2 regions of the Leucobacter sp. genome follow, and region 2 is predicted to be linked to the other one. Evidence: predicted binding sites of a transcription regulator. Region 2 holds the regulator's gene; the other holds the start of a gene.
The links. Region 2 encodes LexA, which represses DNA repair genes until DNA is damaged. Its sites were predicted from a motif close to TCGAACANNTGTTCGA; they were not measured.
Positions count from the first base shown of each region.

Region 1: a site for LexA is predicted at 1,463-1,478, ahead of ACWKZU_RS18790 (Rv2578c family radical SAM protein). Genes of this name have one in related genera too.

Region 1 is NZ_JAIVPF010000096.1:1,079-16,295, forward strand. Features, by position in the region: gene ACWKZU_RS18785 (3-methyladenine DNA glycosylase) at 1-352, shown strand, start outside; gene ACWKZU_RS18790 (Rv2578c family radical SAM protein) at 396-1,454, opposite strand; gene ACWKZU_RS18795 (DUF5979 domain-containing protein) at 1,608-5,831, opposite strand; gene ACWKZU_RS18800 (LuxR C-terminal-related transcriptional regulator) at 6,127-8,559, opposite strand; gene ACWKZU_RS18805 (chorismate mutase) at 8,761-9,060, opposite strand; gene ACWKZU_RS18810 (adenylosuccinate synthase) at 9,072-10,358, opposite strand; gene ACWKZU_RS18815 (DUF3151 domain-containing protein) at 10,443-10,862, opposite strand; gene ACWKZU_RS18820 (hypothetical protein) at 10,916-11,683, opposite strand; gene ACWKZU_RS18825 (YajQ family cyclic di-GMP-binding protein) at 11,687-12,175, opposite strand; gene ACWKZU_RS18830 (dicarboxylate/amino acid:cation symporter) at 12,582-14,024, shown strand; gene ACWKZU_RS18835 (YciI family protein) at 14,261-14,701, shown strand; gene ACWKZU_RS18840 (RNA polymerase sigma factor) at 14,891-15,217, shown strand, end outside.
Region 2 is NZ_JAIVPF010000086.1:88,200-103,416, forward strand. Features, by position in the region: gene ACWKZU_RS17615 (hypothetical protein) at 76-519, opposite strand; gene cmtR (Cd(II)/Pb(II)-sensing metalloregulatory transcriptional regulator CmtR) at 603-971, shown strand; gene ACWKZU_RS17625 (heavy metal translocating P-type ATPase) at 935-2,998, shown strand; gene ACWKZU_RS17630 (hypothetical protein) at 2,950-3,375, opposite strand; gene lexA (transcriptional repressor LexA) at 3,629-4,294, shown strand; gene lipB (lipoyl(octanoyl) transferase LipB) at 4,399-5,121, shown strand; gene lipA (lipoyl synthase) at 5,118-6,137, shown strand; gene ACWKZU_RS17650 (methylenetetrahydrofolate reductase) at 6,417-7,322, opposite strand; gene ACWKZU_RS17655 (hypothetical protein) at 7,319-8,617, opposite strand; gene metE (5-methyltetrahydropteroyltriglutamate--homocysteine S-methyltransferase) at 8,614-10,965, opposite strand; gene ACWKZU_RS17665 (S-layer homology domain-containing protein) at 11,118-12,668, opposite strand; gene ACWKZU_RS17670 (aspartate aminotransferase family protein) at 12,872-14,275, shown strand; gene hflX (GTPase HflX) at 14,485-15,217, opposite strand, start outside.

The DNA of each region.
Region 1 (15,217 bases), on a different contig from region 2:
GCGGCCGACGCGGGAGAACCAGCCCGGCATGGAGCAGTCCGGGTGCCTGCACGCCGGCATGGACGTCTACAAGTGGGCCGCGAAGCTCGGCCCGATCGTGCCGGGCGAGCTGCTGCTCGACTGCTTCGAGCTCGCCCGCGATATCCGCCAGGTCGACATGCAGGCCTCGCCCTACGACGTCACGGGATACACGGGCGCCGCAGGCGAAGCGCTGCTCCCGATTCCCGTCGAGACGGCCGCGGGCAAGCGCGAGTACGTGCGGCGGCAGCGGATCTTCGCCGAGCGCGGGAACGCGCTGCGCGAGCGCGTGCTCTCGGCGATCTCGATCGCCCGCGCGGCCCGGGGGGCGTAGGCCGCGCGGATCGGATCGGAGCCGCTCCCGCCTCGACCAGACCTCAGAAGAGCGTGGGCGCGGGATCGCCCGGCACGGCCGCCGCGAGACGCCGCTCGGGCGGCGAGGGCGCGCGCGGGGCGCGATCCCGACCCGACCACTCCAGACCGTAGCGCCGGATGAGCGGGCGGATTCGAGCGGCGAGCTCCATGCGGTACGCCTGCGGGGCGCGGCTGGCGCTGCCCGGGTAGAGGGAGCGGTACATCGGCAGCAGCTCCGGGTGCTCGCGCTCGAGCCAGGCGAGGAACCACGGCTTCACGTGCGTGCGCAGGTGCAGGGGGCCGTACATCACCGAGCGCGCTCCCGCATCGCGGATGTCTCGCAGCAGGGGCTCGAGCTGGGCCGCCGAGTCGGTGAGTCCGGGCAGCACCGGCATGAGGAACACGTCGGGTGCGAAGCCCGCATCGCGCGCCGCGGCGACGGTGGCGAGCCGCGCCTGCGTGCTCGGCGTGCCGGGCTCGACGGATCGCTGCAGATCGGGGTCGGCGACCGCGATCGACATCGCCAGCTCGACGGGCGCGCGCTCCGCCGCCTCGGCGAGCACCGGCAGATCGCGCCGCAGCAGGGTGCCCTTCGTGAGGATCGACAGCGGCGTGCGCGCGCGTGCGAGCGCCCCGATGACCCCGGGCATGAGCCGGTACCGGCCCTCGGCCCGCTGGTAGGGGTCGGTGTTGGTGCCCAGCGCCACCGCGTCGCCGCACCACGACGGCTTCGCGAGCTCGCGTCCCAGCACCTCGGCCACGTTGACCTTGACGACGACCTGCGAGTCGAAGTCGCGACCGGTGTCGAGGTCGAGGTACCGGTGCGAGCCCCGCGCGAAGCAGTAGACGCAGGCGTGGGAGCAGCCGCGATAGGGGTTGATGGTCCACGAGAAGGGCATGGACGACTCGCCCGGCACCCGGTTGAGGGCGCTCTTCGCGAGCACCTCGTGGAAGACGAGCCCGGCGAACTCGGGAGCCCGCACCGTGCGCAGGTGCCCCGGCACCGCGGCGACCTCGCCCAGCTCGAGGCCGGGCAGCGCCGCCCCCGACGTCGCCCCTACGCTCTGACCGCTCCACCTCACGCACTCATTCGAACATATGTTCGAATGAAAGTCCAGTCCGGACCGGAATGCGCGAGAGCGCGCCCCTCATCGAGAAGGGGCGCGCTCTCGCGGGTCGCCGCCGATGCCGCGGGTCGGCCGGAGTGCCCCCCGACCGCCCCGCAGCGATCCGCGCTACGCCCGCTTGCGGGTGCGGCGCTGCAGCACGAGCACCGCGGCACCGAGGCCGAGCAGCAGCGCCGCAGCCGCGACGATCCCGCCCACGGTGGCGCCGGTGGTGCTCAGGCCATCGCCGCGCTCACCGCCGGTGCCCCCGACATCGCCACGATCCCGGTACTCGTTGTCGAGCACCAGCCCGGCCGACGCGAGCGCCTCGGCACTCACCGTCACCGTCGCGGTACGGCCGTCGGAGTCGACGGTCATGCCCTCGCTCCCGGCGCTCCACTCGGCGCCGACCCACTCGGCGCCGGCGGGGTTCTTCCCGGCCTTCTCCGTGAGGGTCACCTCGGTGCCGATCGGGAAGCCGTCGATCGCGACGGACTCCTCCGGGGTGACCGTCACCTCGCGCCGCTGCTGCTCGCCGAGCAGATCGGTCCACTCCACGATGATCTCGAAGGCGGTGTCCTCCGGAACCATGCCCTCGCCCGAACCGCTGACGATCTTGGTCAGCTCGAGGCTGCCCACCGATGCCAGTACGCCATTGGTGAGGAGGAGCTCGTGCGCGCCCGCGGGCTGCACGGTCAGGGTGGCGGTGCCGTCCTCGTGCACGACGAGATGGTCGTCGGCACTCCAGACCGGGGTGAGCCACGTGAAGCGGCTGCCCTCGGCGGGCTTGGCCTCCGACAGCGTCACCTCGGTGAACGCCGGGAGATCCTCGCCGAACTCGACCGAGCTGCCGTCGGTCGGCACCACGAGCGTCTTCGACTGCGGCACCAGTTCGCCGCCCTCTGTGATGTTCCAGGTCGCGGTGACCTCGACCGTGTCGGGCACGTCGGCGTCATCGGCCAGGATGCCGTCGAACTGCTTCGAGAGCGAGAACGTACCGGCGGTCCAGTTCGCCTCGTTCGTCACGGAGACGAGCGTCACGTCGTCCTGCTGCTCGGAAACCACCACGGTCGCAGAGCCGTCTCCGGCATCGGTGACCCCCGTGCCGCCGAAGGAGATCGTGCCCCAGTCGACGGTGTCGATCGCGGGGCGATCGCCCTCGGTGATCGTCACGACGGTGCCCGCGGGCAGGTCGACGCCCAGGGGCGTCGGCTCGCTCGCATTGATGAGCAGCTCGCGCGACTGCGGTTCGCCGTCGGCGTCCTCCCAGGTCGCGGTGACCGGGAACTCCGCGTCGGCCGGCACATCGGCGACGGCTTCGCCGGCGAGCACCTTCAGCAGGCTGATGCCCGCAACCGACGTGGCGGCGTGGTTCTCGAGCACCACCGCAGCGTCGGCCGTGCGGCCGATCGTCACGATCGCGCTGTTCCCCTCGCCGGCCGCGACGTTCGTGCCGCTCCAGCCCGGTGCGCCCCAGGCGATGCTCGAGCCGTCCACGAGGGGCGTCTCGGTCAGGGTCACCTGCGTGCCGATGAGCAGGTCGTGGCCGAACGCGACGGGGGTGCCGTCGGTCGGAACGGTCAGCTCCTCGGTCTGCGGCTCGCCGCCCTCCTCCTGCCAGCTCGCCGTCACGGAGACCGCGCCGGGAACCGCCGGGTTCTCGGCCTGATCGCCGGTCACCAGCTTCGAGAGCGAGAAGGTGCCCACCGTGCGCGAGGCCGAGTTCGTCACGGTCACCGCCGCCGGGGTGGCCACGTGATCCGCGGTGATGGTCACCGGATTCGGCGAGACGACGGGGGTCGCCCAGGTGAGCGTGTCGTCATCGGCCGGCTGCGCCTCGGTCACCGTCACGACGGCCCCGATCGGCAGATTCTCCAGCGTCTCCGATTCGCCGCCCTTGAGCGTGAACGTGCGATCGGCCTGCGCGGGGACGTTGCTCCCCAGGCCGCTCACGTCGATCGCCGCGGTGAAGGTGAACTCCTGCTCCAGGGCGTTCGGGTGGGTCGCCGCGGTGCCCTCGATCACCTTCGCGATCTGCATCTGCCCGAGCTGCGCCTCGTTCGTCAGCTCGACGGCGACGTTCGAACGCGGGCTGATCGACGCCGTGGCGACGGTCCCGTCCTCGCTGAGCACGATGCCCTCGCCCTCCGCGAACCGCGGTGTGCCGAAGGACACGCCGGGCACGGTCGGGAAGGTCGGCTCGGAGAGCTCGATCGTCCAGCCGTTGCCGCGCTGGAAGTGCCCGCTCACGGCCTCGCCGTTCAGCGGGACCGCGAGGGTGTAGGTGTTCTCCGGCGTCGAGGCCCCGGGAGCGAACTCGCGCACCTGCACGTCGAAGGTCGTGCCGTCCGGCACGAAGGCCGCGCCGGCGCCCGTGATCTTCTTGGAGACCGCGACCGAGCCCTTGGCGACGCCCGTGCCCGTACCCGAACCGGAGTAGTTCATGGTCACCTTGCCCGAGCGGTCGACGCCCGATCCGGTGATCTGGTTCGTGTACTCGGTGCCGCGCGCGTCGATGCCGCCGCTCGTGGTGCAGGTGGTGTACGAGATCACATACTGGTAGTCGCGATCGAACTCGCCGCCCTCCGGCTGCCCGATCGTGAGCGTCAGCGTCTGCCCGTCGATCTCGGCGACGGTGAGGTCGGTGAGGTTCGCGGGGTTCGGGGTCAGCCCGCCGCCCGAGATCTGATCGAGCACGCGCACGTTCAGGCCCAGACGCGCCTCGAGCCCCTCGCTGGGATCGCCCGCCACGCAGACGCCGTGGGTCTCGCTGAGCACGTCCTCGAGCACGAGCTCCTCCAGGCCGTCGACCCGCTCACCGGGGATCGTGACGGTCCAGTCGAGCGTCGTGAACGCCGAGTGCTCGACCCCGTCGAGGGTCTTCGCCGCGGTGTTCAGGTTGCCGCTCTTGGCGTAGCTGCGACCGGGCACCTCGGCGGTCCCCGTGGTGACCTGGCCGTCGACGGAGGCGGAGTTCGCGTAGACCGTGCCGCCCTCGGGCAGCTCCTCGCTCGTCACGTACGTGTAGTAGGTGATGATGTAGCGCCAGTCCGAGGTCTTGAACGCGAAGTCCTCGGTGTTCTCGATCGCGAAGGTGACGTTGAACGCGTTGCCGCTCTGCGAGTTGATCGTGCGCTCGAGCTCGTCGGTGACCTCGCTCCGGCGATCGCCGCTCGGGCCGTACTGCTCGTGCACCGTGAGGCCGCTGATGGTGTCGGCGCCGACCTCGTGTCCGCTGCCGAGCGACTCGGCGAGGGTGAAGCTGTTCTTGCCGACGAGCTCGCTGCCCGGAACCGTGACGGTCCAGCGGATCTTCCCGTTGCGCTCGGTGCCGCCGAGCACGGAGCCCGACTTCGCCACGCTCTGGTGCCAGGGACGGTTGGTGACCTGCCCGATGCCGATGCCGGCCTCGCCCCAGCCCTCGATCTCGGCCGAGTTGGTGTAGACGGTGCCCGCCGGATCGATGTTGCCGTCCGGGGTGCAGGTCTGGTACTTGATGCGGTAGGTGACCCCGGCGTCGAAGCCGCCCTCGGGGGCGTTCAGGTCGATGCCGAACGAGGTGTCCCCCGGCGCGCCGTCGAACTCCGCGAGCTCGGTCACGTTGACGACCGTGTCGCCGCGCACCGTCTGCACGATGAATCCGGTGGGGTCGCACAACTCGTGGCCCGCTCCCAGCGTGTCGGTGATGTGGGCCACACTGCCCCCCGCGGCGACCAGCGAGGCGCCCGGGATGTCGACCGTCCACGTCATCGACCAGTTGTTGCCGTTCATCACGCCCGACTTCGACACCTCGTCGGGGAGCGTGATGCCGCTGTCGATGCCGCCCTCGCCGGGCAGCTCCACCACGCCGGAGACGCCGTTGAGGTCGAACTCGACCTGCTCCTCGGTGGTCTCCTGCACCGCGCGGGCGTCGAACTGGAAGGTGCCGCGGATCTCGTCCCAGCCCTCGACCGCTTCGGTGAAGGTGCAGGTGAGCACTCCCGTGCCGTTGTCGGGCACGCAGCTCGCCCAGGTGACGATCTCGCCGTCGCCGTTCGGCCCCGTGAGGTCGATCGGCGGTGCGGGCAGCACGAAGTCGAACACGTCCGGCAGGCCGAGCGTGAACGTCTCCCCCGGCTGCGGGTTCGCGTCCGTCGCGTCCCACTCGCCCGTGATGGTGAATTCGTCGTTCACCGTGAGCTGCCCGGTGAGCTCGTTCCCATCCGGGTCGGTCAGCTTGATGTTGGAGATCTCGACGTCGGGGTTCGTCCCGACCGCCTGGGCCGGAGCCGCTCCGACTCCGCCGACCACCAGAGCACCGCCGAACAGGGCTACGGCGAGCCCTCCGGCGATCCACCTCCCGGCACTTCTCATTGCACGTCTGAAAGCTCGTTTTCGCACGATGACTTCCGCTCCCTCTCCTTGGCATGACAAGACCGCCAATAGCTCGCTGTCCCCACGTCAGAGCTATTTCCCCTCCGTTATCCAACCGGAGGTATGGGTCAAGGACCTAGACAAAGGTCGAATAATTCACCCTGATCTTCACCCTTTGGCCAATCCCGCGAGGCGGCCGCAGGCCGGGGAGGGAGGGCCGCCGCACTCGTTCCCGCGCCCGGCCGACGCGCGGAGCGCTGAGAGGAGCAGCCCGGAACGACAGACCGCCGGCGCTTCAGACCGCCGGCTCCTCCAGCAGGCCCAGCACCGCGGCACGGGTGAGCGCGGCCTCGCGGGAGGACACCCCGAGCTTGCGATAGACGGTGCTCAACTGCGACTTCACGGTGTTGCGCGACACGAAGAGCCTCGCTGCGATCTCGTCCAGCGCGCCGGTCTCGGCGAGCGCCGCGAGCACCGCCTGCTCACGACGGGTCAGGCTCGCCACGGGCGCCTCCACGCTCTCGAACGATTCCGCCTCGGCGCCCATGAGCGAGACGATCGCGGGCGCGACGCCCGCTCGGAGCAGCGTCTCGCCCAGGGCGTCCCGATCTCGCGCGGCGACGGCGCGCAGCGGGGCACGCAGGCCCGCAGCCCGGATCAGCTCGGCGATGCGCCTCGCCACCGTCTCCGCATCCCGCCGGTGTCCGGCCCGCAGCGCCGCGCAGGCCAGCACCAGCTCGGCCTCGAGGCGGTTCCGCGGCGTCGGGGAGGGGGCCTTGAGCACCCGCTGAGCCTGCACCGCGGCCGCGGCAGGGCGATCCAGCGCCAGCTCGGCCCGCGCGAGGGCGAGGCGGCACGACGAGCTGTGCTTCGCGGACCGGGCGGCGATCCGCCGGGCGGCGTTCGGCTCCCCGGCGGCGAGGCGGAGGTCGGCCTCCGCCGCGTCCAGCAGACCGCGCGCCATCGCGGTTCCGGGCGTGGAACCCCGCTGTTCACGGAGGCGCGCGAGCCGCAGGAGCCCGGCATCGACCTCGCCCGCGAGACGATCGCGGCGCGCGCGGACCAGCGCGTACAGCGTCCAGTGCTCGACGATCTCGGCGATCGGCCCGGCCTCGGCGAGATAGCGCTCCGCGGCGCTCGGGTCGCCGTCTTCGAGGGCGAGCACCGCCATGCCGAGGTTGAAGAAGTCGGCCGGGCTGGATTCCCGCCAGCCCGGGGGCCACTCCGCCGCGTCCGCCTCGGCCAGCAGCCGCCGCGCGAGCGGCAGCTCTCCGCTCAGTGCCGCGAGGCCGGCGCGCAGGGAGAGCGGGTCGACCCGGTCGGCCCTTCCGGCCTCGATGTGCGCGGCATCCGCGAGTTCCAGGCATCGCCGGGCGAGATCGAGATCCCTGAGGTAGAAGGCGCCGATCCCGAGGTGCACCTGCAGAGTCGGCCCCATGCGGCCCAGCGCGCCGAAGTCCTCCTCCGTCAGCGCCGAGAGATCCTGCGCCGCCCGCCGGATGAGCGGAAGCGCCCGCCCGGAGAACGGCGTCAGCCGCAGCGCGGCCGCCTCGAACGCGCGGTAGACGACGCGCTCCCGGTGCAGGCCGCGGTTGGGGTGCAGCCGCTGGAACAGGGACTCCGTGGAGAGCAGTTGCAGTGCGCGCGGCCGGGTGCGCGGATCCATGTTGGAGAGCAGCACGAGCATGACGGTGAGGGCGGGATACCCGCGGAGGCCGGCAGCCGGGACACCGGTGAAGATCTCGTAGGTCTCGTCGCGCGTCTCCAACAGCTCGATCATGTTGGCGAAGACGACCTCGGTCGCGAGGGCGGGATCGTCCAGCTCGAACGCCGCCCGCAGGGCCTGCAGCGGATCCCGCGCGATGAGCGAGCCGCGCACCGCGGCGGCGACCAGGCGCCGCCGCTCGGGTGCCGGCACCTTCCGCTCGGAGTCCTCGAGGAGCACGCTGCGCATGAACGGGTGGAGGCGCAGCCAGTCGCCGTCCCACTCGGCGAGTCCCGCCTCGTCCAGCACAGCGGGCAGCTCCTCCGGGATCCCCCACAGCGCCAGGATCGCCCGGTCGACGCGGGGCAGGAGGGCGACGCGGTACGACGCCTCCGCGCGTCCGGGGCGCTCGGCGAGCACCCCGTGCACCCTGCGCCGGAGTCGCTCCCGGGCGCCGGAGACCCGTCCGAGTGCCTCATCCGCCTCGGCCCGCACCGCGATCGCGAGCCCCTCCGACCGGCGCAGCAGCTCCTGCCGGGCGGCGTCGTCGTCGAGCAGGCCGGCTTCGCGGAGCTCCTCCAGGGTGACGCGCAGATCCGACGGCCCGATGACATCGAGCGCCGCGTCGGACGCCGCCGCGATCTCCCGAACGGTCCGGGCGCTCCGCGTGGCCACGACCGCGCGCAGCCCCGGGGCGCGGTCGATGAGCCCGCCGAGCCGCTCGAGGTGCGCACCGTCGATCCGCTCCCCGGCATCGATCACGAGCACACCGGCCTCAGCGGCGGCGAACGCCTCGATATCGGCGAGCGGCAACCCTCCGCCCTCCGGCTCGCACCAGAGCAGCGGCGTGTCCACCGAGGCCGCCCACGAGGCGATCAGCGTCGTCTTCCCGGAGCCGAGCGGACCGTGCACGACCGTGATGTCGGGCCAGGAGGCCAAGCGCTCCACCAGGCGCGGCCGGGGGAACGCGCTCGCCGGCACCCGAGGGGCGCGCCAGTCGCCGCGGGCTGCTCCCACATCCATCACCACCTACGCACGGCACCGTCACGAGGTCGCGCCGCGAATCGGTCCTCGAGGCGCACGAGATCCCGGCTGCCACTCCGGTGATCTCACTCTAATACCCGGAACGCGCGGGGAGGATCGGGGGCGCGACCGGCTCCGGCCCGGGGGCCGGCCCCGGGGCGCATCGAGACGCCCGGTCACGAGCCCGCGAAGCGGCCCCGGCTACTCGACCTCGCCGGCGAGCCGGGTGTGGTGCTGGATCACCTCGGCCACGACGAAGTTGAACCACTTCTCCGCGAACTCGGGGTCGAGGTGCGCGTCCTCGGCGAGTGCGCGCAGCCGCGCGGTCTGCCGCGCCTCCCGGGCGGGATCCGAGGGCGGCATGTCGTTGTCGGCCTTCAGCAGGCCCACCTCCTGCGTGCAGCGGAAGCGTTCGGCGAGCATGTGGATCAGGGCGGCATCGATGTTGTCGATGCTGGCGCGCAGCTGCTCGAGTCGTTCCTGCGGCGTCGGCTCGCTCATACGGCCGCCTCTCAGTCGAGCAGATCGTGGCGCACCACGACCTGCTCCCGCTCGGGGCCGACGCCGATGGCGGAGATGCGGGAGCCGCTCATCGCCTCGAGCGCCAGGATGTAGTCCTGCGCGTTCTTCGGCAGATCCTCGAAGCGGCGCGCACCCGAGATGTCCTCGGTCCACCCCGGGAACTCCTCGTAGATCGGCTTCGCGTGGTGGAAGTCGCTCTGGTTGACCGGCATCTCGTCGTGCCGCACGCCGTTCACGTCGTAGGCGACGCAGACGGGGATCGTCTCGAGGCCCGACAGCACGTCGAGCTTCGTGAGCACGAAGTCGGTGACGCCGTTGATGCGAGCGGCGTAGCGCGCGATCGGCGCGTCGTACCAGCCGCAGCGGCGCGGACGCCCGGTCGTCGTGCCGTACTCGTGGCCCACGCGGGCCAGGTGCTCGCCGTTCTCGTCGAAGAGCTCCGTCGGGAACGGACCGGCGCCGACGCGGGTGGTGTAGGCCTTGACCACCGAGATCACGCGGTCGAGCTGGTGCGGGGGGAGGCCCGACCCCGTGCTGGCACCGCCCGCGGTGGCGTTCGAGGAGGTGACGAACGGGTAGGTGCCGTGGTCGATGTCGAGCATGGTGGCCTGACCGGCCTCGAACAGGATGGTCTGCTCCTGCTGCATCGCCTCGTGCAGCAGCAGCCCGGTGTCGCACACCATCGGCTCGAGCATCTCGCGGAAGCTCAGCAGGTCCTCGGTGACCTCCTCGGGCGAGATGGCGCGCCGGTTGTAGATCTTGACGAGCACCTGGTTCTTGAACTCGAGCGCCGCCTCGACCTTCTGCTGCAGGATGCTCTCGTCGAAGATGTCCTGGATGCGGATGCCGACGCGGTTGATCTTGTCGGCGTACGCGGGGCCGATCCCGCGCCCGGTGGTGCCGATCTGGCGCTTGCCCAGGAATCGCTCGGTGACCTTGTCGAGCGTGCGGTGGTAGGCCGTGATCACGTGGGCGTTGGCGCTGACCTTCAGCTTCGACACGTCGACGCCGCGGCTGCTCAGCGCATCGAGCTCCTGCTTGAGCACGCCGAGATCGATGACCACGCCGTTGCCGATGACGGGCACGACACCCGGGGTGAGGATGCCGGAGGGGAGCAGGTGGAGCGCGTACTTCTCCTCGCCCACGACCACGGTGTGGCCGGCGTTGTTGCCGCCGTTGAACTTGACGACGTAGTCGACACGGCTGCCGAGCAGATCGGTCGCTCGCCCCTTCCCCTCGTCGCCCCACTGGGCACCGGTGATGAGCACTGCGGGCATCTCAGCCCCTTCCTTCGGCTTAGGCAGTTACCGAGCCAGTCTAGCGAGGCCCGCCGACGGCCCCGCTCAAGAGCCCGCGCCGCCTCAGCCCGCGGGAGCCTCGATCCGCTCGATCGCCTCCGGATCCGCGCCGTCGAGGAACTCGGTGAGCCGATCCACCTCGCTCTGCTCGCCGATGTGCGCGGCCGCGCGACGCAGGGCGTAGAGCGCGCGCAGCACGCCGCGGTTGGGCACGTGGCTCCACGGAACCGGACCCGCGCCGCGCCAGCCCGACTTGCGCAGCGCGTCGAGGCCGCGGTGGTAGCCCACGCGGGCGAAGGCGTACGCCTCGATCTCGCGCCCCTCCGCGTCGGCGATATCGGCGAGCACCGCCCACGCCAGGGGCGACTCGGGGTGCGCGCGCACGACGGTCTCGGGATCCGCGCCCGGCTGCTGCGCGGCGGCCACCGCGGGATCCTCGGCCAGCAGAGTGGGCTCGGGGCCCAGCAGGTTCTCTCCGATCATGGGGCCAGTCTATTGCGCGCCCCCGCGTCGGATCCCGGCGCCGGTCTCCCCGGCTACGGCGCCAGTCGCAGCGAGAGGAGCACGCGCTTGAGCGTCGTGTACTCCTCGGTCCCCATGAAGGCGCGCGCCTCGTCCATCGAGGCGAAGGTGCGCGGCGGCGCGGGGTTGGCCTCGGAGCCGTCGACCTGCACCGCGTCGGCGAACGCCATAGGCCCCTCCTGCACGCGCAGCAGGTTGTAGTACATGCAGCTGGGGGCGGGCGCATCGTCCGACACCGACAGGCTGGTGACGACACGATCCGCGAGCTGTGCGGCGCGGAAGACGAAGCGCGGCGGCACCGATTCGACAGGTGCCGCGTCCGCCGGCGGCGCATAGCCCGGCAGTTCGAGCGCCTCGCTGTCGAGCTCCTCGATGGTGAGCACGGGCAGCGCGTCGGTGCAGGCTCCCCCGAGCCCCTGCACCCCGGTCAGCAGATGGAGCCGCACCGCGCCGGCGGCGTCGAGCACCTCGAGCTGGTACTGGTCCTCCGCGGCGTACTCGGACGGGATCTCCCGCACCTCCCAGTCCGGCGGCACCTCGAAGCTCTGGGGGAAGCGCGGGTCGGAGAAGCGCTCCCACGGCTCCTCGGTGGGCTCCGGCGTCGGGGCCGGAGTGGTCGGATCCGGGGTGGGCGTCGGCGAGGGGGTCGCGGTCGTGGGAGGCGGCCCGGGCTCCGGAGCGCACGCGGTCGCCCCGGCGCACAGCAGGATCGCGACCGCACCGACGAGGATCCGCGCCCCGCGCGGGATCCCCGACCGCCCCGTCCCCCGCGCGACCGCCATGGGCTAGCGGAAGTTGACGAACTGCAGGGCCACGTCCACGTCGGCCCCCTTGAGGAGCGCGATGGTGGCCTGCAGGTCGTCGCGGCTCTTCGAGCTGACGCGCAGCTCGTCGCCCTGGATCTGCGACTTCACGGTCTTGGGGGCCTCGTCGCGGATCAGCTTGTTCAGCTTCTTCGCGGTCGCCTGGTCGATGCCCTCCTTGAGCTTGGAGTCGATGCGGTACTCCTTGCCGCTCGCGTACGGCTCGCCGCTGTCGAGCGCCTTGAGCGAGAGCCCGCGCTTGATGAACTTCGACTGCAGCACGTCGAGCACCGCGTTCGCGCGCTCCTCGGTGCTGGCCTTGATCTGGATCGACTCGCCGCTCAGCGACACGTCGGCACCGACGCCCTTGAAGTCGTAGCGCTGCTCGACCTCCTTGCGGGCCTGGTTGACCGCGTTCTCGACCTCCATCGAGTCGATCTTGCTCACCACGTCAAACGAAGAATCAGCCATGCCCTCAGCCTACCCCGCATCCACCTCCTCTCGCCCTGCCCCGCCCGCGCCCCGTGCCCCTGCCCCGCCCGCGCCCTCGATCCCCCGGCTGAGTGTGCGCAGATCGTCGGAATCCCCCTCGAGTTCCGACGATCTGCGCACACTCAGACGCAGCGCACGAGATACGGGCCACCCAGGACGACGACGCATGAGAGGCACCTGCGCCTGTCCCTGTCCCTGCACCTGCACCTGCACCTGCACCGAGCGGATCCGCATCGACGAATCTCAATGCCAGGCATAATCTGGGCGAATAGTTTGTTAGGATACTCGTTGGCTCGGGCGCAGTGGCTCCGCGGTCGGGCGGGAGATCCGCGCGCGCGGATCCTGCGCCCCTCTTCTTTCCACTCGCTCCGAAAGGAACACGAACGTGTCCGCAACCACGGCAGCCCCGCAGCAGGCCCGCCGCCTGCCCAAGTGGGTCACCTCCTTCGGCTGGCAGATCCTCGCCGCCCTCGTGCTCGGCCTCGTGCTCGGCGGCATCGCCATGTCGCTCGGCCCCGACGCCGAGGGCAATACGAACGGCCTGCACGCCACCCTCGCCACCATCGGCGGCGGCTACGTCTCGCTCCTGCGCGCCGCCGTCGTGCCGCTCATCTTCACCGCCATCGTGTCGAGCATCGTCGGCCTGCGCCGCGTCACCAACGCCGCGCGCCTCGCGGGGCAGACCCTGCTCTGGTTCGCCATCACCGCGCTCATCGCCGTGACCATCGGCATCGCGCTCGGCGTCGTGCTGCGACCGGGCGCCGCGGCCTCGCAGGCGGAGCTCGAGACCGGCGATCCCTACACCGTCGGCACCTGGTGGAACTTCCTCACCGGCCTCATCCCCTCCAACTTCCTCGGCCTGACGGTGGGCGGTTCGGCCGACCTCGAGACCGGCGCACTCACCGCGAGCCCCGGCTTCAACGTGCTGCAGGTCATCGTGATCTCCGTCGCCGTGGGCATCGCGGCGCTCAAGATCGGCGAGAGGGCCGAGCCGTTCATCCGCCTCACCGAGTCGGCCCTCGCCGTGATCCAGAAGGTGCTGTGGTGGATCATCCGCATCGCCCCCATCGGCACGCTCGGCCTCATCGGCAACGCGGTCGCCGAGTACGGCTGGGACAAGATGGGCTCGCTCACCTGGTTCGTCGCGGTGCTCTACCTCGGCCTCGCCATCGTGCTGTTCGTCGTCTACCCCGTGCTCGTGAAGGCGCACGGGCTGTCGGTGCGGCAGTACTTCTCGGGCGTGTGGCCGGCCGTGCAGCTGGGCTTCGTGAGCCGCTCGTCGATCGGCACGCTGCCGCTCACGCAGCGGGTCACCGAGCGCAATCTCGGTGTGCCGCGCGGCTACGCCTCGTTCGCCGTGCCCCTCGGCGCCACCACCAAGATGGACGGCTGCGCCGCGATCTACCCGGCGGTCGCCGCGATCTTCATCGCCCAGTTCTTCGGCATCGAGCTGACGATCGTGCAGTACCTGCTCATCGTGCTCGTCTCGGTCGTCGGCTCGGCCGCCACCGCGGGCACCACGGGCGCCACCGTCATGCTGACGCTCACCCTGTCGACGCTGGGGCTGCCGCTCGAGGGCGTCGGCCTGCTGCTCGCGGTCGATCCGATCATCGACATGGGCCGCACCGCGGTCAACGTCGCCGGCCAGGCGCTCGTGCCCGCCATCGTCGCGAAGCGCGAGGGGATCCTCGATCTCGACCTCTACGACGCGCCCCGCAAGGGCCTCGCCTTCGACAACGACGACGTGGCGGCTGCCGAGGCCGCGGGCTCCGGCTCCGGACCCTCGCCCGACGAGATCCGGGATCCCGAGCCGGCCGCTCGTCCGTAGCGGATCCGCGCGATCGCCGAAGCGGGAGTCGCCCTCTGCTGCCGTCCGAGAAGGAGTGCAGCGGAGGCGCGGCTCCCGCTCTGCGTTTCGCGGCGGGTGGGAGACGGAACCGCTCGCCCGGATCTCGTCGCGGGCTCCGGAGAAAATTTCCGGGGCGGTGTCGATCCACGCGGTTCCCATTCGACGTATTGAGTGAGAGGGTCGAGAAGAACCCTCCCGGCGAATTGGAGAACATCATGAAGTACATGCTGATCATGCGCGACACGGACGAGGCGTACGAGGCGTCGAAGGAGGTGCCGTTCGAGGAGATCCTCGAGGCCATGGGACGCTACAACGAGGAGCTGATCAAGGCCGGCGTCATGGCGGGCGGCGACGGGCTCGCGCCGCCCGAGGAGGGGTTCGTCGTCGATTTCTCGGCCGATCCGCCGCTCGTCACGGACGGCCCCTACGGCGAGACCAAGGAGCTCTTCAACGGCTTCTGGATCCTGGAGGTGTCCTCCCGGGAGGAGGTCGAGGAGTGGGCCAAGCGCTGCCCCCTCGGCCCGGGCAGCAAGCTCGAGGTGCGCCGGATCCCGGGCATCGACGAGTTCCCGCAGGACAACGAGTGGGTGCAGAAGGAGAAGGAGCACCTCGCGAACGCCGAGGCCCGCGCCCAGGAGCGGACCTCGGCGGAGTGAGGCGAGCGGCCGGGACGGGGCGGTGCGCGACGCGGGCAGGCCTGAGCGCGGCGCGCGGCGCCCCGCGCGCGGGCCGGAAGGCGGAGTGAGCGCTCGCGACCCGAGGCGGCGGCACGAAGAGCCCGGGCACGAGCAGCACCGGCGAGGGGCGCCCCGACATGATGCAGCACCGCCGCGAGCGGCAGCGGCATGAGAGACGCTGAGGAGACCCGGCGCGCGATCGCGGCGGTCTGGCGCATCGAATCGGCCCGGATCGTCGCGACGCTCACGCGCTCCGTCGGGGACTTCGGGCTGGCCGAGGATCTCGCGCAGGAGGCGCTGGCCGACGCGCTGTCGCAGTGGCCCGACACGGGCGTGCCGCGCAATCCGGCCGCCTGGCTTACCGCGGTCGCGAAGCGGAAGGCGGTGGATCACTGGCGGCGCGGCGAGCGCTACGACGCGCGGATGGCGCTGCTCGCGCAGGATCTCGAGCGCGACGCAGCGGGCACGGCCGGCTCCGCGGACGGCGCGCCGTGG
Region 2 (15,217 bases):
CCGCTGCCCCGATCGCGGATCGCGAGCGGCGACACGGAGCGGACGATACGGCGTGACGATACGGCGCGGCGCCGATCAGATCCGGAGCACTCCGAGCACGTGGAGGCGAGGGCCGGCAGTCTCGCGGGAACGCAGCTGCGGGAGCGCCCGGCCCGCAGTGCGCGGGCCGCGACGCGACGCGCTCCCGGGCCCCCGTCGCACCGCTCGGACCGCGCAGATCGCGAGCCCGCAGAGGACGCCGAGCGCGCAGAGTTCCATCAGCGGGTCTCCGCCGGGATCCCCGGCGTGCCCGGCATCGGTCCCGGCGTACTCGATATCGGCACCAACGGCGAACGGAGCGACATCCGTGAGCGATGCGATGTCCGAGAGCGTCGACGATTCCGAGGCCGTCCGAGAGGTCTCGTGGTGCGCGCTCGCCCAGAGACCGACGGCGACCATGAGCACCGCGCACGCGATCGCGACGCCGCGGAAGAAGCGGATTCCCCGGTTCGCGCGACGCTGCTGCGAATCCGTGGACATGGGTGTCATTCTAGGGTCAGTGGCACTGCCGTCGCCGTGCTCGCAACGCTCGAATAGGTCAGTATGTACTGTATAGTCATCACATGCTGACCATAGGTTCTCGCCTCGACGTCATGAATCGTCTCGGCCGCGCCCTGGCCGACCCGACGCGCTCGCGCATCCTGCTGTCCCTGCTGTCGACTCCGGGCTATCCCGCGCAACTGGCGCGGGATCTCGAGCTGACGCGCACGAACGTGTCGAACCATCTCGCGTGCCTGCGCGGCTGCGGCATCGTGGTGGCCGAGCCCGAAGGCCGGCGGACCCGCTACGAGATCGCCGACCCGCACCTCACGGCGGCGCTCACCGCGCTCGTGGATGCCACGCTCGCGGTCGACGAGGACGCCCCCTGCGTAGATCCGGCGTGCACCGTGCCGGGATGCTGCTCGGACGGCCCGGCGCGGGAGACGATGTGAGCGAGGAGTGCTGCGGCCCCGCCACCCCCGAACCCGCCGCTCCGGCCGCGATGCCCGCCGAGCGCGACTCCGAGGCGGGAGTGCCCGCATGGTGGCGCGATCCGGCCCTCCTGCCCTCCGCTCTCGCAGGACTGCTGCTGCTCGCGGGATACGCCTGCGAGTGGGCGGGAGCGGGCGTCCCGGCGCTGGCGCTGCAGTTCACGGCGCTGATCGCCGGAGCCTCGACCTTCGTCCCGGGCGCGATCCGGCGGCTCCGTCACGGCGAACCGGGCGTCGGCCTGCTGATGACCATCGCCGCGATCGGTGCCGTGCTGCTCGGGCACATCGGCGAGGCCGCCGCACTGGCGTTCCTGTTCTCCCTGGCAGAAGCACTCGAGGATCGTGCGATGAGCCGGGCGAAAGCGGGCCTTCGCGCGCTGCTCGAACTCATCCCGCACACCGCGCGCGTGCGGCGCCCCGAGGGCGACATCACGATCGCGGGCGCCGACGTGCGCCGGGGCGAAGTGCTCGTCATCGGCGCCGGTGAGCGCATCGCCACCGACGGCGTGATCGTCGAGGGACGGTCGAGCGTGGACGCGTCGGCCGTCACGGGCGAATCCATTCCCGTGCTCGCCGGGCCGGGCGACCCGGTGGCGGCGGGAACGGTGAACGGCTCCGCGACACTGTGCGTCGAGGCGGTCGCCGATGGAACGGACAACTCGCTGACGCGGATCGTGGCGCTGGTTGCACAGGCTCACGCCCGAAAAGGAGCGCGGGCAAGACTGGCCGACCGCATCGCCCGGCCGCTCGTGCCGCTCGTCCTGGCGGCGGCCGCGCTCGTCGCGCTGTTCGGCATCGCGACCGGGGACCCCCGGCTGTGGATCGAGCGCGCCCTCGTGGTGCTGGTGGCGGCCTCGCCGTGCGCCCTGGCGATCGCGGTTCCCGTCACGGTGATCAGCGCCATCGGCTCGGCGTCGAAGCTCGGCGTGATCATCACCTCCGGCGAGGCGTTCGAGCGCTTCGGCACGATCCGCCGCGTCGCATTCGACAAGACCGGAACCCTCACCCGCAACGAGCCCGTCGTCGTCGACGTTCGGACCGCCGGGACCATCGACCGGCAGAGGGTGCTCGCCCTCGCCGCCGCGCTCGAGGCGAGCAGCGCGCACCCGCTCGCCACGGCGATCATCGCGGCCGCGCCGAGGCCCGGCTTGCGGGCGCAGGACCTCACCGAGGAAGCCGGTCACGGCGTCGAGGGCCGCGTGGACGGCCGGCGGGTGCGGGTCGGCAGCGTGCGCAGGCTCGGAGCAGGAGCACTGCGCCGCGACGCGGAGAGGATGGCCGAGCAGGGCATGACCGTGGTCGCCGTCGCGGAGGAAGAGGAGACCGTGGGCCTCATCGGCGTGCGCGACGAACTCCGTCCCGAGGCCGCCGAGACCGTGCGTCTGCTCGGCGGTCAGGGAATCGCGACCGCCATGCTGACCGGGGACAACGCGCTCACCGCGCGCGCTCTCGCGGCGCGGGCCGGGATCCTCGATGTGCGTGCGGAGATGCTTCCCGCAGACAAGGCCGAGGCGATAGAGGCGCTCGCGGCGGAGCGGCCGACTGCGATGGTCGGCGACGGCATCAACGATGCACCGGCTCTCGCAACCGCCACGGTCGGGATCGCGATGGGAGCGCAGGGTTCGGCTGCAGCAGTCGAATCCGCCGACATCGCGTTCACAGGGCACGACCTGAGGCTCATCCCCGCCGCGATCGCGCACGCCCGCAGGGGCCGTCGCATCATGACCGCGAACATCGTGCTCGCCCTGGCGATCATCGTCGCACTATTCCCCCTCGCGCTCTTCGGAGTACTCGGGCTGGCCGGCGTGGTGCTCGTGCACGAGTTGGCCGAGGTCGTCGTGATTCTCAACGGGATCCGAGCCGCCAGCCGCCCGAAGGACCCGGTGGGAGTCGCCAGGTGGCCTCGACGCGCGCTCGCTCCGCAGGGGTCGCGAGAACCTCAGATCCCCAGCTCATCGGCGGACACGACCGCCGGGCTCTCGGAGTAGCGCAGCGGCACCGCGATCGGCTGCCCCGCCTCGACCCCGGAGCCCTCGAGCTGGTTGAGCTGCACGATCTCGGCCACCAGGTCGCGCGGGTCGGCCGACGGATCGAGCTCGATGGCCAGCGACCACAGCGAGGATCCCGGCTGCACGACCGCGTAGTGGAACTGCTGACCGCCCTCGGCGTCGGACGCGACGGCCTGCGGCGCGCCGAGAGCGGCGACGAAGGCCAGCAGACCCGCCACGAGCACCGTGGCAAGGCCTCCGAACACCACGCGCCCCCGACGGGTGAGCCGCAGCTTGACCGCGCCGCCGTCGGCGGCGGAACCCGCGACCGACGCGATCTCGAGCGCGCCCTGGGCCGGAATCGTCTGCGCATTCATCGTGGTGTCCTTTCTGCTCGACCTTCGCCGGCTGCGCCGGGCGAACATCTGTTTCGAATATATCTTCGAGTTTCCGAAACCGCAAGCGATTCATCGAACACATGTTTCGATCTTTTCCGCGACACTCGAACACATGTTTGCCCGTGTTCGAAGTCAACGGCTAGGGTTTCGAGCAACGGGATCACTGAACCAGCAACCACTGACATTCACGGATCGCGTCACCCGAGCACCGCCCGGCCGAGAAAGGACAGCGATGAGCAACGCTGCCGCGCCCCATTCCGCGAAGCCCCTGAGCGAGAAGCAGCAGGCGATCCTGGAGTACATCGCGCGCTCCGTCGAGAGCCGCGGATACCCCCCGAGCATGCGCGAGATCGGCGACGCCGTCGGCCTCTCCTCGCTCTCGAGCGTCACCCACCAGCTCAGCCGCCTGGAGCTCGGCGGCTACATCCGCCGCGACCCGAACCGGCCGCGCGCGCTCGAGATCCTCGTCGAGCTCGCGGAGACGAGCAGCGCCATCGCCGACGCCCCGACGCAGCAGCCCGAGGAAGCCGCGTACGTGCCCCTCGTCGGCCAGATCGCCGCGGGTGTGCCCATCACCGCCGAGCAGCAGGTCGAGGAGATCGTGCCGCTCCCCCGCCAGCTGGTCGGCGACGGGCAGCTCTTCATGCTGCGCGTGGTCGGCGATTCGATGATCGACGCGGCGATCTGCGACGGCGACTTCGTCGTGGTGCGCCAGCAGCGCGAGGCCGAGAACGGCGACATCGTCGCGGCGATGCTCGACGGCGAGGCCACCGTCAAGGTGTTCCGCCGCCGCGATGGGCACACCTGGCTGCTCCCCCGCAACAGCGCCTTCGAGCCGATCCTCGGCGATCACGCCGAGGTGCTGGGCCGCGTAGTGGCGGTGTTCCGCTCCGTCTGAGCCGGCACCCGGGCCATCCCCAGGGCCGCGGATCCGAGTGGATCCGCGGCCCTTTCGCGTCCCCGACTTGATTTGTTAAACCGAGTATAAATAATCTTGAGAGCATGTCGCTCACGCTCACCGATTCCCCGACGACCCACACCGCACCGGTCGCCGAAACCGCTCCCGCTCGGACCCGATCCCGCGCCGTGCCCTTCATCACCGCCGGGCTGGCCCCCGATCTCGTCCCCTATCCCAGGGGACTGGAGCTGCAGCACGCGGCCGCGCAGCGCATCCGCGACGGCGCCGATCGCGGCACCGTGCTGCTGCTCGAGCACACTCCGGTATACACCGCGGGCAGGCGCGCGCTCCCCGAGGAGTACCCGCAGGACGGCACTCCCGTCGTCCCGGTCGATCGCGGCGGCAAGGTCACCTGGCACGGCCCGGGTCAGCTCGTCGTCTACCCCGTGATCCGCCTGCGCGAGCGCCTCCGGGTCGTCGACTTCGTGCGACTGCTCGAGCGGGTCGTCATCGAGACCGCGGCGGAGTTCGGCATCGCGGGCTTCCGCATCCCGGGCCGCGCGGGCGTCTGGGCCGAGACGGGAGCGCCGGCCCCCTCCAAGTTCGCGCAGATCGGCATCCACACGAGCGGCGGCATCGTCACGCACGGCCTCGCCGTCAACTGCAGCAACGATCTCTCCCCCTTCGCGAACTTCGTGCCCTGCGGCATCACCGACGCCGGAGTGGCCACCCTCTCCGGGCTCGCCGGCTGCACCGTCTCACCGGCGGACATCGCCCCCGTGCTCGAGGCCCGGCTGGCGGCCGCCCTCGAGGAGGCGGCCGAGTGAGCGCGCGGATCCTGCCGTCGACCGGCGCACGCCCCGAGCCCGAGGGCCGCAAGCTGCTGCGCATCGAGGCCCGCAACGCCGAGACGCCCATCGAGAAGAAGCCCGAGTGGATCAAGACCCGCGCCCGGCTCGGGCCCGAGTATCAAGACGTGCACGCGCTGGTGCAGAAGGAGGGCCTGCACACCGTCTGCCAGGAGGCCGGCTGCCCCAACATCTTCGAGTGCTGGGAGGATCGCGAGGCCACCTTCCTCATCGGCGGCTCGATCTGCACGAGGCGCTGCGACTTCTGCATGATCACCTCGGGCAAGCCGCTGCCCCTCGACACGGACGAGCCGCGCCGCGTGGCCGAGTCGGTGCGCACGATGGGGCTGCGCTACGCCACCATCACCGGCGTCACCCGCGACGACCTCCCCGACACCGGCGCGTGGCTCTACGCCGAGACCATCCGGCAGATCCATGAGCTCAACCCGGGATCGGGCGTCGAGGTGCTCGCCGATGATCTCGGCGGCCGTCCCGAGGACCTCGCGCAGGTCTTCGAAGCGGCGCCCGAGGTCTTCGCCCACAACCTCGAGACCGTTCCACGCATCTTCAAGCGGATCCGGCCGGGGTTCCGCTACGAGCGCTCGCTCGGCGTGCTCACGCAGGCCCGGGCGGCCGGCATGATCACCAAGTCGAACCTGATCCTCGGCATGGGCGAGACCCGCGAGGAGATCACGAGCACCATGCGAGAGCTGCGCGACGCCGGATGCGACATCCTCACCCTCACGCAGTATCTGCGCCCCTCGAAGCTCCATCACCCCATCGATCGCTGGGTGCGCCCCGAGGAGTTCGTCGAGCTGAAGGCCGAGGCCGACGCGATGGGGTTCGCGGGCGTGCTGGCCGGCCCGCTCGTGCGCTCCTCCTACCGCGCCGGCCGGCTCTGGGCCCAGACGATGGCGCGCAAGGGCCGCCCCGTCCCCGAGGCGCTGCAGCACCTCGCCGATCGGGCAGCCGAGTCGTTCCCCCAGGCGGTGTGACCCCGAGCCGCCCCGCGTTCCCATCCACCTGCATCCGGCTCCCACCCGCGCCCTCACCTGTACCCGTGCCACTCCCTCTCTTCGCGCGCCAGTAGATGTCACCAAACTGCCGCGGTAGCGACACCTACTGACGCGCGAAGACAGAGGCGGGTTCGGGCGGCGGGTGAGCGGGGAGGACGAGGCGGGTGAGCGGGCCGGCGCGGATCGGGACGAGGCCGACGGGTCGGTGAGACGAGGCCGGCGGGCCGGGCGAGCACCGGAACAGGCGAGCTGCGCCCGTCACCGCACCGGATCGGGCGTGAGCAGGTGCAGCTCGCGCAGCACGGCGAGCACCTGCTCGTGCCGGTTGAAGGTGTAGAGGTGGATCGACGGCGCGCCGCCGGCCAGCAGTTCGCGCGCCAGCTCGACCGTGTGCTCGACGCCGAGCTCGGGCGCGTACCCGCCGAGCTCCTCGATCTCGCGCTCGAGGCCCGCGGGCGCAGGCCGGCCCGCGAGCGACGCCACCTTGCGCAGCTGCGCGCTCGTCGACACCGGCATGAGGCCGGGCAGGATCGGGATCCGCAGCCCCGCCGCCTGCGCGTCGTCCACGAACGACAGGTACTCCTCGGCCCGGAAGAAGAGCTGCGTGATCGCGAACTGCGCCCCGGCCTCCTGCTTCGCGATGAGCCACTCGATGTCCTCGGAGCGGGAGCGGGACAGCGGATGCCCGTTCGGGTACGCCGCGACCGCCGTTCGCCCCACGCTCGTGAGCGGCGGACGCTCGGCGCGCGCCTCGGTGATGAGCTCCACGAGCTCGAGCGAGCTGAGGGAGCCCGCCACGCTCGGGTCCTCCTCTCCCAGGCCCCGGGGCGGGTCGCCGCGCAGCGCGAGGAAGTCGTGCACGCCCGCGTCCATGATGCCGTGGATCGTCTCCCGCAGCGCCTCGCGGCTCTCGCCCACGGTGGTGAGGTGCGCCAGCGGCAGTGCATCGGTGTGGTCGCGCAGGTACTTCAGCAGGTCGAGCGACGCGTCGCGGTTCGATCCGTTGGCGCCGTAGGTGACCGAGACGAAGTCGGGATCGGCCGCCGAGAGGTGCTGCACCGCATGCCCGAGCGCGAGCGCGGCGGCACCGCTGCGCGCGGGGAACACCTCGAAGGAGAACCGCGCCCGCGTCGGAGCGCTTCCGGTGAGGAGCACCGCGTTCACGAGGGCACGCCGTTCTGGACGACGGATTCCCGCGGCGCGGGCTGTCCGGTGACCCCGTAGCCGGCGTAGGAGAGCGGCTCCGCGGGTGCGCCTCCGCCCAGCTCCTCGCTCGCCAGCGCGGTGCCGCGCACGCGCGCGGCGATCTTGGCGAAGGCGACGTCGCGCGCGAAGTCCGGAGAGCCGTGACGCGGCTTCTCGTCGATGAGGTAGGGCGAGAAACCGCAGTCGTCGGTGGAGCCGAGCAGCTCCGCCGGGATGAACCGGGCCGCGCGCACGAGCTGGTCCCGGATCTGCTCGGCGGTCTCGAGCTTCGGGCTCGTGGGCTTCGTGACGCCGAGCAGCACGCGGGGGGCCGCGGTCTCCGCTCGCGAGCGCTGCCGCAGCTGACGGCCGATCAGCCGGGCCACGCGATCCGGATCCTTCTCGCTCGCCGCCTGCACGAGGAAGTAGCCCGCCTCGATCTGGAAGAGCTCGGGAATCAGCTCCGCATAGTCGATGTCGGCGCTGTGCGCGGAGTCGTTGTCGTTGCCGGGACAGGTGTGCACGCCGACCGCGGCGCGCTCCTCGGGAGCGAGCCGTTCGAGCACCCGGTTGATGAGCTCGATGAATCCCCCGAGCGCCTCCGGACCCGCCCAGGGGGCCCGCACGTCGCGGCGCAGCGCCAGCCTCCCCTCGGTGAAGTCGATCGTGACGCGGGAGGCTCCCGCGGCGAAGCAGCGCCTGATGTCCTCGGCGCAGCCGGACACCACGTCGTCGAGGAACACCGCGCGCGTGTACGCGCCGAGACCCTCCGCGGGTACCATGAGCGAGAGCATCGAGGGCGAGATCACGGCCTGCTTCAACGGCAGCGCGGTGAGCGCGCGGGCCGCGGCGACGTCGTCGGCGGCCCAGGCGCGGAAGCGGAACGGGGCTCGCGCGAGGCTCGGGATCACCCGGTGGTGGCCGTCGGCGAAGACCGCGAACACCGGCCCCTCCTCGACGTCGGCGGAGTCGCTGCCCAGCGGATAGCTCGCGAAGCTCTGCCGCCGCTGCTCGCCGTCGCTGATGATCGGCGAGCCGGTGGCGGTCAGCCGCTCGAGCGTGTCGCGCACCGCGCGGTCCTGCTCCTCGCGCAGCTCGGCCTGGGACGTGAGCCCGGTCTCGGCGTCGAGCACCGCCCGCTGCAGCCGGGCCGGACGGGGCAGCGAGCCGACGGGCTCGGTGGGGAGCTCGCCGGCCGGCCAGGGCCCGACCGCGGCCCCGGGGATCGCTCCCGGGGCCGCGGCCGGCTCCTCGCCCGGATTCGGGGGTGTCACGCCACCCCCGCGCCGCTCAGCTCGGCCGCGCGAACGGCCTGCGCCGCCAGCACGAGGTTGGTGAGGCTCGCCACGGTCTCCTCGTAGCCGCGGGTCTTCAGTCCGCAGTCGGGGTTGACCCACAGCTGCTTCCCCGGGATGCGAGCCGCGGCAATCCTGATGAGCTCGGTCTGCTCCTCGACGCTCGGCACGCGCGGCGAGTGGATGTCGTACACGCCCGGGCCGATCCCGCGCGAGTAGCCGTGCTCGCCGAGCGGCTCCACGACGTCCATCCGGCTGCGGGCGGCCTCGATGCTCGTGACATCGGCGTCGAGCCCGTCGACCGCGTCGATGATCTCGCCGAACTCCGAGTAGCAGAGGTGCGTGTGGATCTGCACCTCGGGGGCCGCGCCGCTCGTCGCGAGGCGGAAGGCGCCGACCGACCAGTCGAGGTAGGGCGCCTGGCGCTCGGCGTCGAGCGGCAGCAGCTCGCGCAGCGCCGGCTCGTCGACCTGCACGACCTTGATGCCCGCCGCGACGAGGTCGTCGATCTCGTCGCGCAGTGCGAGCGCCACCTGCGACGCGGTGTCCCCGAGCGGCTGGTCGTCGCGCACGAACGACCAGGCGAGGATCGTGACGGGCCCCGTCAGCATGCCCTTCACGAGGTGATCGGTGAGCGACTGCGCGTAGGACGACCAGGCGACGGTGATGGGTGCGGGACGCGAGACGTCGCCCCACAGGATCGACGGCCGGGTCGCACGCGTGCCGTAGGACTGCACCCAGCCGTGCTCGGTGACCGCGAAGCCGTCGAGGTGCTCGGCGAAGTACTGCACCATGTCGTTGCGCTCGGCCTCGCCGTGCACGAGCACGTCGAGCCCGATCTCCTCCTGCAGCCGGATGACGCGCTCGATCTCCTCGCGCAGGAAGCCGTCGTAGGACTGCTGGTCGATCTCGCCCCTCGTGAACGCGGCACGGGCCTTGCGGATCTCGCCGGTCTGCGGGAACGAGCCGATGGTGGTGGTGGCGAGCTGCGGGATGCCGAGCGCGGCCTGCGCGTCGCGGCGCTCCTGCTCGGGCGCGCGACGCCGGTCGGCCTCGGTCACGGCGGCGACGCGGGACCGGATGCCGTCGACGCGCACGCCGGGGGCGGCAGCGCGATCCGCGAGCACCCGGTCGACCTCGGCCAGCTCGGCTTCGATCGCGGCCGCGCCGTCGGCGAGACCGCGGGCGAGGATCGCCGCCTGCTCGACCTTCTGGTCGGCGAAGGCGAGCCACGAGGCCAGCCGCTCGTCGAGCTTCGACTCGTCCCTCACGTCGTGCGGCACGTGCTGCAGGTTGTTCGAGGTGCCGATCACGGTGTCGATGCCGGCCTGCTGCAGCTGCGCTGCGAGCCCGAAGGCGGCACGCAGATCGGTGCGCCAGATGTTGCGGCCGTCGACGACGCCCGCCACGAGCTGCGTGCCGGCGAAGGCCCGCGCCAGCTCGCCGGACGCGAGCGCGTCCTGCGGCAGCGAGCCGCGCACCAGGTCGGCCTGCACGGCCTCCACCGGCAGCGCGCCGAGGCGCACGAGCGCACGGGACGAGTCGCCGTAGGGGGCGGTGAGCAGGATCCGCGGACGCTGCTCCGAGGCGCCGAGCGCCGCGTAGGCGCGCTCGACCAGCGCGAGCGCCTGCTCCCGCGGCACGGACAGGGAGTCGGAGACGAGCGCGGGCTCGTCGAGCTGCACCCACGTCGCGCCGGCCGCGGCGAGCGCCGCGAGCAGCTGCGCGTAGACCGCCACCACCTCGTCGAGACGGTCGATCGGCCGGAAGCCCTCGCCCGCCTCGTCGGAGGCCTTCGCCAGCAGCAGGAAGGTGACGGGGCCGACGAGCACCGGGCGGGACTCGATGCCCTGCTCTCCCGCCTCGACGAGCTGCGCGACGAGGTCCGCGGGGTTCGCCGCGAGCGGCGTGCGCTCGTCGATCTCGGGCACGCTGTAGTGGTAGTTCGTGTCGAACCACTTGGTCATCTCGAGCGGCTGGTGGTCCTCGTCGCCGCGCGCCAGCGCGAAGTAGGTCGTCAGATCGCTCGCGGCGCCGGCCGCCACGTCGGCGAAGCGATGCGGGATCGCGCCCAGCGCCAGCGTCGCATCGAGCACCTGGTCGTAGAAGCTGAAGCTCTCGGGCACGGCGCCTCCAGACGCCGGCAGGCCGAGCTCGACGAGGCGGGCGCGGGTCGCCGCCCGCAGCTCGCGGGCGGTCTCGACCAGTTCGGCCTCGCTCGTGGTGCCCTTCCAGAAGGACTCGACGGCGCGCTTGAGCTCGCGGCGGCGGCCGAGACGCGGGTAACCGAGGATCGTGGCGTTGGGCAGGGTCGTCGTTGCGGGCATGCGGGTCCTTCGACTCGTGAGCGGGTTGCGGACGCCCGAGGAGCCTCGGGACACCCTCACGGTATCCCGGGCCCCGGACGTCCGTCCCGCATGTTGCGCCGTATGAATGACGAAGTATTACGCCCGCAACGCGGCGATCCGCGCAGCGCTCCCTACTTCGTCTCCGCCCGGTGCAGGAACGCGGCGGTCGCCTCCCGCGTGGTCGTGGCCTTGGGCTGGAACGCCGCCTTGCCGCCCGGCTGCTTCACCCCGGTCGTGATGCCGTTCGCAGCCATCCAGGTGATCTCCCGCGCGAATTTGTGGTTCTTCGGCACATCGGTGAAGGTGCGCGACCCTCCGGTGCTCGGCAGCTCCGTCCGGTACTGCCGGTACATGAAGGCGGCCATCGCCTCGCGCGTGATGCGGTCGCCGGGTGCGAACTTCAGCTTGCCCCGGGGCTGCTTGATGCCGGTCGTCACCCCGTTCTCGTACGCCCACATGATCTGCGTGTAGAACTTGTGGCCGGGCTTGACATCGGTGAAGGGGCTCTTCGCGGGGGCGCGGTAGGTCTCCCCCGACAGGCGGTACAGGAAGGCGGCCATCGCCTCGCGCGACACGTCGCCCTTCGGCACGAACTTCAGCGTGCCGTTCGGCTGGTTCACGCCGGTCGTGACGCCGTTCTGAGCCAGCCAGTTGATGTCGGTGTAGAACTTGTAGCCCTTCGGCACGTCCGTGAAGTCGCGCAGGTCGAAGTTGCCGAGCTTCACCCGCTTCATCAGCTCGATCTTGATGCGCTTCGCCCCGGAGGCCTTCTCGGTGCCGAAGGGGGTGCCGTCGTAGTAGATCTTGAGGCCGTTGGGCAGGTCGGCGCGCAGCGTGTAGGTGCCGGGCTTCGCGTTGAAGTCGTGGTTGCGCAGCGGGTACGAGGCGCTGCTGTCCCCCGAGAACACGGAGTTCGTGACGTTCTTCGTGTTGCCCGACGCGTCGACGAGCATGAGCTTGTAGGTGCCCGCGGCCGTGTAGGGCGAGACCATGCCGACGGAGACGCTGCCGATGTTGGCGTCGATGTCGATGCCGGTCGCGTTGCCGCTCGCGAGATCGATGGGCGCGTTCCCGCCGTTCAGTCCGAGCGCGAGCGGTGCGCTGTAGTACCCGTCGGCATCGTTGATGTCGACCCAGATGTAGTACTTGGCGGCCTTGAGACCGGAGATGGTCCAGTTCTGGGTGCCCGCACCCGCGGCGGTCGGGTTGTAGCTGAACCCCGAGACGCCCGCCTGGTACCGCTTCCCCTGCTTGCCGGGTTCGTTGACGTAGATCGCGAATGCGCGCTTCTGCGCCAGGGTAGTTCCCGCGGCGAAGACCACCTTCCCGCTGATCTGGCGGGTCGCAGCCGCCTCCGCGGTCGGCACCGGCGCGTTCGCCTGCAGGCCTCCGTCCGAGGCCGCCGCGCCGGGAGCACGAGCGCTCAGCCCCTCGTCGACGACCGCCGCGTCGGCGGGATCCTCGAGATCCGCGCCCTCCGCCGCCCCGGCGGCGGGATCCTCGGCCGCGGTCCCCTGCTCGACCGTCTCCTCGACCGTCGCGGCGTCCGGATCCCGATCCTCATCGGCCCAGGCCGCGCCCGCGGGGAGCACGGCGATCGCCGTGAACGCCAGCGCGGCGACCACCCCCATCGCCAGGGCGCGTCCGCGCGAGAACAGGTCGGTCTTCAGCATGACGCTCATGCGTTTCCCCCTCGGTGCCTCGTCGACCGCCCGCGTCGTTCGCGGAAGACGGTCCGATAGCACGCTACCCGACGGATCCGCCGGGCCCAAGCCCGGACGACCGCGTGATCGCGCGCGGCGCACTTGTCCGCGTACGGTCCTGCGGGGTACCTTGAGCGAGGCGGCGCCGCACGGCGTCCGCCGCCGCGAAGAAGGAGGAATCCATGGCCGACAGCACCCCACCCAACGCGCCGGGAACCCGGCGCGTACTCCCCGCGGATTCGAAGCCGGTCGATCCTGATCGCGTGCAGCGGCTGCTCGCGTCGGAGTGGGAGCGCTTCACGTCCTGGTCGCAGGCCTCGGGCGAGCACAACACGCGCGCCGCCGAGACGCTTCCGCTCGGCGTGACCAGTTCGTTCCAGTACTGGGAGCCCTATCCCATCACGATCGAGAAGGCGCGCGGCGCCTGGCTGACGGATGTCGGCGGCAACCGGCTCCTCGATCTCTCGATGGGCTTCGGCGCCGGACTCGTCGGACATCTGAACCCGCTGGTGGTGGAGGCCGTCACGGAGACGCTCGACAACATCGGCACGCTCTTCGTGACCCCCTCGCCGCAGGCCACCGAGATGGCGGAGCGGTTCAAGCAGCGCTTCGATCTCGACATGCTCCGCTTCACCAACTCGGGCACCGAATCCCTGATGTACGCGATCCGCACGGCCCGCGCCTACACCCGGCGCCGCGCGATCGCGAAGATCGAGGGCGGCTACCACGGCGGTTACGACGCGCTGCAGGTGTCGGTGAAGCCGGCCCTGGAGGACATCGGCCCGGCCGATAACCCGATCCCCGACGCCCCCTTCGACGCCATCACCGGCGACGTCTACGTGGTGGCCTACAACGATCTCGGCCAGCTCGAGCGCGCCTTCCGCGAGCACGGCGACGAGATCGCCGCGTTCGTCGTGGAGCCGGTGATCGAGAACCTCGCCATCGTGCTGCCCGACGAGGGCTACCTGGAGGGCGTGCGCGCCCTCTGCGACCAGTACGGCGTCGTGCTCATCTTCGACGAGGTCAAGACCGGCCTCACCGCCGGCCACGGCGGCGCCGCGCAGCGCCTGGGCGTCAAGCCCGATCTCATCACCCTCGCGAAGTCCATCGGCGGCGGCCTGCCGCTCGCCGCGTTCGGCGGCAAGCAGGAGATCATGCAGGTCGTCGTGGACGGCCGCATGGACCACTTCGGCACCTACAACGGCAACGCGCTCGTGATGGCGGCCGCGCGCGCCGTCGACCAGCTCATCACCCCCGAGGCGAGCCAGGGGCTCGAGGACCTGAACAACCGCACCCTCGACACCATCGACTCGATCATCGGCGAGTACGAGCTGCCCGCGCACACCGTGGGTCTCGGTGCGAAGGGCTGCGTCACCTGGTCCACGACGCCCGTGCGCAACTACCGCGACTACAAGGCCACCGACTTCGGCGTGGCCGAGCTCTCCTGGCTGTGGGGTGTGAACCGCGGCGTGCTGACGCCTCCCGGCCTCGATGAGCAGTGGCTCGTCTCGCTCGCGCACACCGAGGACGACATGGGGATCCTCATCGAGGACTTCCGCTCCCTCGCCCAGGAGCTGCGCGCGTAGTCCGTGAGCCTCCCGTCATCCTGCGCGAGCTTGCGAGTCGCGGGATCCAGAGCCTGAGCACTGTGGATCCTGCGACTCGTTCCTCGCGCAGGATGACGGAAATGGACTGTGCCGTGCCCCTCGTCCCGCTTCGCTCACTCGGTCAGCGGGTCGGCGCGGCCGCCCCCTGAGCCTGTCGAAGGGGGCGGCCGATCCCCCACACGACGCCCCTACTCCACGTAGGGCTCGAGCTTCGCCAGCATCTCCGCGGTGACGTAGGCGCGCACGCGCGTGCCCTCCTCGACGTACTCGGTCGACAGCACGCGGTTGCGCTCGTGCATCTCGGCCACGAGTTCGCCGCGGTCGTAGGGGACCACGACGGTGACCTCTCGATCCGGAACCGGCAGCGCTGCGTCGATCCGGCGCCGCAGCTCCTCGATCCCCTCACCCGTGCGGGCCGAGACGAACACGGCGTCCGGCGCCAGGCCGTGCAGCACCATGCGCTGCGACTCGTCGAGCAGGTCGGCCTTGTTGAAGGCCACGAGCTCGGGGATGCCCTGCGCGTCGACCTCGGCGATCACGTCGCGCACGGTGCGCAGCTGCGCCTCGGGATCGGGGTGGGATCCGTCGACCACGTGCAGGATCACGTCGGCCTCGCCCACCTCTTCGAAGGTGGAGCGGAAGGCCTCGACCAGCTGGTGCGGCAGATTGCGCACGAAGCCGACCGTGTCGGCGTAGGTGAAGCGGCGCCCGTCGGCGGTCTCCGCGTGGCGCACGGCGGTGTCGAGCGTGGCGAAGAGCTGGTTCTGCACGAGCTCCTGCGTGCCGGTGAGGCGGTTCAGCAGGCTCGACTTGCCCGCGTTCGTGTAGCCCGCGATCGCCACCGACGGCACCTCGCCGCGCTTGCGGTTGGCGCGCTTGGCATCGCGTGCCGGCGCGAAGCCGGCGATCTGCTTGCGCAGC